DNA from 2 places in the Mesorhizobium koreense genome. Region 1 is predicted to be linked to the other one. Evidence: predicted binding sites of a transcription regulator. Region 1 holds the regulator's gene; the other holds the start of a gene.
What was found. Region 1 encodes PhoB, which activates phosphate uptake and scavenging genes when phosphate is short. Its sites were predicted from a motif close to TGTCATNNANCTGTCAT; they were not measured.
Positions count from the first base shown of each region.

Region 2: a site for PhoB is predicted at 2,663-2,679, ahead of RBH77_RS09060 (LTA synthase family protein). Genes of this name have one in related genera too.

Region 1 covers NZ_CP134228.1:870,313-874,736, forward strand. The annotation lists gene pstA (phosphate ABC transporter permease PstA) at 1-608, shown strand, start outside; gene pstB (phosphate ABC transporter ATP-binding protein PstB) at 605-1,411, shown strand; gene phoU (phosphate signaling complex protein PhoU) at 1,436-2,140, shown strand; gene phoB (phosphate regulon transcriptional regulator PhoB) at 2,158-2,847, shown strand; gene RBH77_RS04085 (ROK family protein) at 2,864-4,108, opposite strand; gene xylF (D-xylose ABC transporter substrate-binding protein) at 4,297-4,424, shown strand, end outside.
Region 2 covers NZ_CP134228.1:1,893,954-1,898,377, reverse strand. The annotation lists gene RBH77_RS09065 (indolepyruvate ferredoxin oxidoreductase family protein) at 1-503, opposite strand, end outside; gene RBH77_RS09060 (LTA synthase family protein) at 702-2,657, opposite strand; gene RBH77_RS09055 (Nramp family divalent metal transporter) at 2,808-4,157, opposite strand; gene mntR (manganese-binding transcriptional regulator MntR) at 4,316-4,424, shown strand, end outside.

The DNA.
Region 1 (4,424 bases):
CGGTCGGCACGCCGGTCGGCATCCTCGCCGGCACCTACATGGCCGAATACGGCCGTTTCTCGAAGCTCACCGTCGTGGTGCGCTTCATCAACGATATCCTGCTTTCCGCCCCTTCCATCGTCGTCGGCCTGTTCATCTACGAGATCATGGTGCGGCCGTTGGGGCATTTCTCGGCGCTCGCCGGCGCCTTCGCGCTCGCCATACTGGTGATGCCGGTGGTGGTGCGCACGACGGAAGACATGCTGAACCTCGTGCCGAACGCGCTGCGCGAAGCGGGCACGGCCATCGGCGCGCCGCGCTGGATCGTCATCCGATCTGTTGCCTACCGTGCCGCGCTGTCGGGCATCGTCACCGGCGTGTTGCTGGCGATCGCGCGCATTTCGGGCGAGACGGCGCCGCTCCTGTTCACCGCGCTCAACAACCAGTTCTGGTCGAGCAACGTCAACGCGCCGATGGCCAGCCTGCCGGTGACCATCTTCCAGTTTGCGCTCAGCCCCTATGAGGAATGGCAGCAATTGGCATGGACCGGCGCGCTGATCATCACCTTCGCCGTGCTGATGTTGAGCATCGTCGCACGCGCCCTTACCGTCCGGAGAGAGGACAGATGACACAAATGCTGTCGCCGACATCCATCGCCGCCAGCCGGCCGGCCGCCGAAGAGGTGAAGCTCGAGGTGAGCAACCTCAATTTCTTCTACGACCGGACGCGGGCGCTGAAGGATATATCGCTGTCGCTGCCGGCGAAGAGCGTGACCGCCTTCATCGGGCCTTCCGGCTGCGGGAAATCGACGCTTCTGCGCGTCTTCAACCGCATCTACGAACTCTATCCGAAGCAGCGGGCCGAAGGCGAGGTGCTCCTCGACGGCCGCAACATCCTCGACAAAGGGCAGGACCTGAACCTGCTTCGCGCCCAGGTCGGCATGGTCTTCCAGAAGCCGACGCCCTTTCCGATGACCATCTACGAAAACATCGCCTTCGGCATCCGGCTCTACGAGAAACTGCCGAGGTCCGAAATCGACGGTAGGGTCGAGGAAGCGCTGAAGCGCGCCGCGCTCTGGACCGAGGTGAAGGACAAGCTCAACGCCAGCGGACTCAGCCTCTCCGGCGGCCAGCAGCAGCGGCTCTGCATCGCGCGCACGGTCGCGGTGAAGCCGGAGGTGATCCTGCTCGATGAACCGGCCTCCGCGCTCGACCCGCTCTCGACCGCGAAGATCGAGGAGTTGATCGACGAATTGCAGGCCGACTACACGATCGTCATCGTCACCCACAACATGCAGCAGGCCGCCCGCGTGTCGGCCCGCACGGCCTTCATGTATCTCGGTGAACTCATCGAATTCGGCGACACCGAGCAGATCTTCACCTCGCCGCATGACAAGCGCACCCAGGACTACATCACGGGCCGCTTCGGCTAGCCCCGCCTTCACAGGGACCGGATCATGAGAGAGCATACCGTCACCGCTTTCGACGAGGATCTGAAGGCCGTCGACCGGCTGATCCACGAGATGGGCGACCTCGCCGCCGCGATGGTCGGATCGGCGACCCGCGCGCTGCTCGACCTCGACAACCCGCTCGCCCACCACGTCGTGTCGCAGGACGCGGTGATGGACGCCATGCAGCGCGATCTCGACGAGCGGGCGATCACGCTGATCGCACGCCGCCAGCCGGTGGCGGGCGATCTGCGTTCGGTGGTGGGCGCCATCCGCATGGCAGCCGACCTGGAGCGGATCGGCGATCTGGCCAAGAACATCGCCAAGCGCGTCGGCGCGGTGGGCGAGGCGGTGCCGCCGCGCCGGTTCGCCCATGGCATCGACGCCATGACCGATCTCGTCCTCGGGCAGGTCGAGGGGGTCGTGCGCAAATACGAGGAGCGCGATGCGGAGGGGTTGAGCGGATTGCGCAGCGACGACGAGAAGATCGACATCCAGTATACGGCGGTCTTCCGCGAACTTCTGACCTATATGATGGAGGACCCGCGCAACATCACTGCCTGCACGCATCTCCTGTTCTGCGCCAAGAACCTCGAGCGGATCGGGGACCATGTGACCAATATCGCGGAAAACGGCTATTATATCGTCACGGGCCGGCAACTTTCGCCCGACCGGCCGAAGCAGGACGAAACGGCGAACGTACTGGCGGAATAGCAGACAGGCCGATGCCGATGATCGCACCGAAAATCCTGGTGGTGGAGGACGAAGAGCCGCTCTCCGTGCTCCTGCGCTACAATCTGGAGTCCGAAGGCTACCAGGTCGAAACGGTCATGCGCGGCGACGAAGCCGAGATCAGGCTGAGGGAGAACGTGCCGGACCTTCTCGTGCTCGACTGGATGCTGCCAAGCATCTCCGGCATCGAGCTTTGCCGCCGGCTCCGCATAAGACCCGAGACCGAACGCCTGCCGGTGATCATGCTGACGGCGCGCGGCGAGGAAAGCGACCGGGTGCGCGGGCTCTCGACCGGCGCCGACGACTATCTCGTCAAGCCGTTCTCCATGCCCGAATTCGTGGCACGCGTGCGGGCGCTCCTGCGGCGGGCGAAACCCGAGACACTTTCAAACGTGCTCAAGGTCGGCGACATCGTACTCGATCGCGAGACGCATCGCGTCTATCGCGGGGAGGCCGAGATCAGGCTCGGCCCGACCGAATTCCGCCTGCTCGAATTCCTTATGCGCAGCCCCGGCCGCGTCTTCTCGCGCGGCCAGTTGCTCGACAATGTGTGGGGCGAAACCATCTATATCGACGAGCGCACGGTCGACGTCCATGTCGGGCGCCTGCGCAAGGCGGTCAATGACGGCCGCTTGCCGGACGTCATCCGCACGATCCGCGGCGCCGGCTATTCCATTCAGGAGAGCTGACCAGCGTCCTGCGGCTTCAGGCAACCGCCCTCCCGCGTGCGGCCACGGAGGGCGGGTTTCCGGCGGCGAAAACCTCCTGGTCGAGGAAGGTCAGCGCGCGCATGGCGCAGCCTTCGCGGATAAGTGAAAGCTGGTCCGGCTCGGTGGCGAACGATATCGCTTCCTCGTGCTGGCCGCCGACGGTCCTCGCGATCGCGGCGCGCATCGGTCCCTCGATCAGGTCGAAGGCGCGCGCGCCGATACCGACCATCGCGACGGGCGCCGGATCGATCAGCGCGAACAGGCTGCCGAGGCCAAGGCCGATCGCCTCCCCGGCTTGCGCGTAGGCTCTCCGCTCCGGTCCGTCATGCGTACGCGCCGCCTCGGCGAGCGCCAGCATATCCCGGTCCTCGATATCGGCGATGAAATGGTCGCGGTCGGGCAGGGCGTGGGCGTTGCGCCAGATCGCATAATTGCCGGCATAGGCCTCGATGCAGCCGCGCCGTCCGCAGCGGCAGAGATCGCCGTCCGGGATATGGATCATGTGGCCGAACTCGCCGCCGGAAGAGCGCGTGCCTGTGAAGAGTTCGCCGTTCAGGAAGAGGCCCATGCCGATACCGTTCGACAGGAGCACGGAGACGAAATTGTCGCGATAGCGCTCCGGGTCGCGCCAGCGCAGCGCCACCGCCGTCATGTTGCAATCGTTCTCCACCGTGACCGGAAGGCCGAACGCCTTCTCCAGCGCATCCCCGAAGCGGATATTCCGGTGCGGCGTGATCGGCGACCAGAGCATCGCCGCTCCGCCTGAATCGGCGACGCCCTGCACGGCAAAGGAAATGCGCATCACCCTCGATCCGGCGGCGGCGCTTCTGGAGACGAGGCGGCCGACAATCCCGACCGCCTCCGCGATCAGCTCGTCCCGCGCAAGCGTCATCGTCGACAGCCTGCACTGCTCGGCCGCCACGATATTCCCGGCATAGTCGAGGAGCGTCGCGGAAAGCGTGTTCAGCGCCAGCAGCATCGTGACGACCGAACTCGTTTCGGGATTGAGGCCGAGAGCCACCTGCGGCCGGCCGCGTTTCGACACCGCCGTCCCGCCCTTCACCTCGGTGAGAATGCCTTCCTCGATCAGGTCGGCCGAAATCGCCGAAATGGTGGAATGGCTGAGCCCCGTAATTCCGGCGATCTCCGTACGCGAGGGTTGCCGGGCGCGGCGGACGGCGGAGATGATCATGGCACGATTGCGCCGCCTGAGATCGTCGTGGCGGATTCCGACCGTCATTTACACAATTCCTCCCGTGCCGTCGGGCGTCGGATCCAGCCGGGGCCGATCGGAGCCGCATGACAGCGCGTGAAGTATATTGACATGGATAAAAGAGTGAGTCATTCTTTTTTTCGAAGCTCGAAATAAAGAGCTTCCCAGAGACCGACGGTCTATTCATCGCGCCGGTTCGGCGCAGGGAGGAAATCATGGGAAAGTTTACGGCCGCCTTGCTGGCGGGTGCCGCGATCACGCTTTCGTTCTCGACGTTTGCTCAGGCGAAGGACAAGATCATCGGCGTGTCCTGGTCGAACTTCCAGGAAGAGCGCTGGAAGAC
Region 2 (4,424 bases), 1.0 Mb from region 1:
ATCATCGCATCGACGAACGCGAATTCGCTCGAATGCGCAGTGGTGGAGGATTCGGCCGTGTGGTCGTCGCCCATCAGTGCAAGCACGCCGCCATGCGGAGACGTGCCGGCGAGATTGGCGTGGCGGAACACATCGCCGGAACGATCGACGCCCGGGCCCTTGCCGTACCAGAGGGCGAAGACCCCGTCATATTTGCCTTCGCCGAGAAGTTCAGTCTGCTGCGAGCCCCATGCGGCGGTCGCCGCCAGTTCCTCGTTGAGACCGGGCTGGAAGACGATGTCGGAAGCCGACAGTTGCTTCTTTGCCTTCCAGAGTTGCTGGTCCAGCCCTCCCAACGGAGAGCCGCGATAACCCGAGATGAAGCCGGCAGTATTCAGCCCGTCGCGGCGGTCGCGCTCGCGCTGCATGAGAAGCATGCGCACGATCGCCTGCGAGCCGGAGATGAATATCCGCTCCTTGGAAAGATCGTATTTGTCGTCGAGCGCGACCTGATGCAGCGTCATCTGCCATTCCTTCCGGTTCCGCGCTCGTTCGGCGGACTCTGTAACGGATCAGGAGATAGTGTTTCGCCGCTTTCTTACCACGTCAAACGAAATCGTGCCCCAGCGAAGATGGCGACAGGAAGCAACACCGAGCGCACGCAGGCAGAAATATTGCTGCGCTGAAACCGCCTTACCCGCATGAAAATTACGGCACTTCCGTCAGCTTCCCGGCTTCGATGCCTGCATGGCCGGGAAGAATTTCGGCGAGGCATATTCCTTGCCGAACATCTGATCGTACTGGATCAGGCGAAAATCACGCAACACCGGGTCAGCCGGCTCCTTTTTCTGCCAATTGTCCACGGCGTTGCCATCCGCGCCGATCAGCATCTGCCGATAGACCACCGGATAGCGATCGCGCACCTGGCTGAGGAAGCCGGTGTAATAAGGATGCTCGATCCCGGCGAGCTTGAGAACATAGAGCGGGATGAGCGAGGGGCTGATCGTGCCGACATCGCGGACCGAACCGGAACGATTCGACCAGATGACGAGCGGCGTTTCGTGGTCCATCTTCATCTTGTCGACAGGGCCGCTGCGTGGTGCGACATTGTCTTTCAGGAAGCCGGTCGCGACATAGGCGGGGCCGAGCGGCGGCAGATGGTCGCCGAACATGACGAGGATCGTGTGCCGCTTGCGGTGCTTGGCCCAGTCCATCAGACTCGCCAGCGCCTTATCGCCGTCCGCCGTGCCCTGGGCGTAGCTCAGGATCGATTGCTTGGAGGCGTCGTCAGCCGTCGTCTCGACATCGATTGTCGGGTCTGTGTAGCGGAACGGCTCGTACGGACCATGATTCTGCAGCGTGACGGCAAAGAAGAAGAAGGGCCTTTTCTGCTGGTCGGCCTCACGGATGATCTCGTTGAAAAGGGCCTTGTCGGAGACGAGCGGGCCATGTGTGTCGAGCGGCGGCAGGTTCTCCTCCGACATGAAGCTGTCGAAGCCGAAATCCTTGTAGGTCGTCCCGCGGTTCCAGAACCACTTCGCGAACGGATGCAGCGCGCGCGTCACATAGCCCTGCGAGCCGAGGAAGGACGCGAGCGACGGCATCGGCCGACGCATATATTGCTGATAGGGGATACTGCCATACGGCAGGAAGGCATTCGAAAAGCCCGTCAGCGCCTCGAATTCGATATTCGCGGTAGTACCGCCGAACTCCGGCGAGAACATCTCGCCCGAAAGATTGGCGCGCACTGTCGGGATCGGGTCGGGCGTTATCTTGGTGTTGGGCAGCCGGGTCGCATCCCAGAATGATTCGTTCATGACGATGATGATGTCTGGCGCATCGGACGGCACGGAGATGGCCGGGCCTGCCGCGAGGCTTTCGATTGCCTTTTTCGAGTAGCCCTTCGGCTTGGCGACATCGGCCATCGGCACGTTGAGGATGAAGGCGGCGGCAAAGCCGTTATGCGAATAGTTCTCCTTCTGGTCCCACATGATGGGGCTGATGCTCAGTCGGTCGCGCACCCACGAGAAAGTGGAATAATCCATGACCGATGCGAAGGAGGCGAGCACCGGCAACGCCACGGCAAGCCGCAGGATACGCCCGCGCCAGGCGATCGGCGCCTTCCGACGCCACAGCATCAGCGCCGCGATCAAAAGGGCGACACCGCCGACCGCGCCGGCAACCACCGCCACCATCGTCCACGGCCGCTCGCGTGCGAGCAGCGGCAGGAGATCGAGAATCTGCCGCGCATAGAGGATATCGGCCGGATAGAGCGGATCGCCGAGATAGCGCGCCTTCTCATGGCTGATGAAGGCCAAGGCAAGTACGATCGGCCCAACGATGATCACTGCCTGATGCGCTCGCCCCAGTATCGCATCAAGCGCGATCAGAAACAGCGCGAAGAGAAGGATCGTCGACCAGCCCGGCATTTCGACGGTCGAGAAAAACTGCACCGTCTCGGCAAACGAGCCGCGCACGATAAGTTCGACCAGAAAGACGAGAGCGGACGCAAGAACGACGGTGACCAGCACCGAGCCCGCCGTCCGCAGCAAAGGCCAACGCCGCGCGGCTGGCGTGCCCTCGCGAACCGACGAAGATTCAGAAACCGGGTGATTTTGAACCGAACCCGTCAACGCATCTCTCCACGCAGCAAGCCACGCCTGTCGCGCAGCCGTCATATGGCTGTCATCCAATTGTCACATAAGTTAGACGGCGCGGAAGAAAAGTGACGTTTTCGTAATGTCCATCAAATCTTACGCAAAGCCGAAACGTCGCGTGAATGTCAGGCGCAAGAGAAAATCGTGGAAGGAAGACGGGTTTGGTTCAATTCAATATGAAATGAAAGTATCGAAAAGTAATTTTACATTGAGAACTATGATAACTGCCGCGACAACCCATGCAATGCAGGCAGTCTTTCTTGATATTGCGAATTCCCCCATCTGGCCACGGTCGGTGACGAACCGGATCAAAGGCACGATGGCGAAGGGCAGTTGCATGGATAGAATGACCTGGCTGAGCACGAGAAGCTTGGCGGTCCCGCTTTCTCCATAGAGCGCCGTCACGAAAACCACCGGCACGATGGCGATGCCGCGGGTCACGAGCCGCCGCGCCCATGGCGGCATCCGAAGCTGCAGGAACCCCTCCATGACGATCTGCCCGGCAAGCGTTGCCGTGACGGTCGAATTCAGGCCGGATGCGAGCAGCGCCACCGCGAACAGCGTCGAGGCGATACCAAGCCCCAGAAGCGGCGACAGAAGCTCGAAGGCCTGGCCGATCTCCTCGACCTGATGGCCGCTGGTATGGAAACTCGCCGCCGCCACGATGAGAATGGCCGCGTTGACGAACAGTGCCAGCATCAGCGCGATGGTCGAATCGATCGTCGCGAACTTCACCGCCTCCCGCCTGCCTTCCGGGTTCCGCTTATAGGCGCGCGTCTGCACGATCGAGGAATGCAGGTAGAGATTGTGCGGCATGACCGTCGCGCCGATGATGCCGATCGCGATGTAAAGCATCTCGGGATGGCGGACGATCTCGGGCGACGGGACGAAACCGCGGAGCAATTCGCCGACCACCGGCTGGGCCGCGATCACCTGAACGCCGAAGCAGACGGAAATGACGATCAGCAGCGCCACAACGAAGGCTTCCAGGTAGCGGAATCCCTTGTGCATCAGGAGAAGCACCAGGAAGGCGTCGAGCGCGGTGATGAGCGCGCCGGCGATCAGCGGGATGCCGAAAAGCAGATTGAGCGCAATCGCCGTGCCGATCACCTCGGCCAGATCGCAGGCGATAATGGCCAGTTCGCACAGGAACCAGAGCGCCAGATTGACCGGGCGAGGGTAATACGCGCGGCACGCCTGTGCCAAATCCCGGCCCGTCGCGATGCCAAGCCGCGCGGCAAGCGCCTGCAGCAGGATCGCCATCAAATTGGAAAGCAGGATGACCGACAGGAGCGTGTAGCCGAATTTCGAGCCGCCGGCGAGGTCGGTCGCCCAGTTGCCGGGGTCCATATAGCCCACCGAGACCATGTAGCCCGGACCGGCGAAGGCAAACAGCCTTCTCAGCCAGGACGCGCCATGCGGAACCACCACCGTCGAATTGACCTCGGCGAGGCTTGCCCTGCCGCCCTCGGCGAGGTCGGAACGGCTTTCGTCGATCGTACGGGATGTGACCTGGAGCATGATCTTCAATCTGAATATAGCAGATGCTATAATTAAGAGTTAATGCTAACTACCGGTTTGTCAAGATGCCATCGTCGCCTCCTTCCAGTCAGGGGGTTCCAATTCCCCGCCCGCTGACGCAAATAGGGGTGATTGGGAGAACCGCCGGGACGACCATGGTGAGCCGACCGACGCATGCCGACGACCCTTCGCTTCCGGATGCGGATGTGCAGGCCGAGGCGTTTCGCCAGGCGCGCGAAGCGCGCAAGGTGGAACTGTTCGAGGATT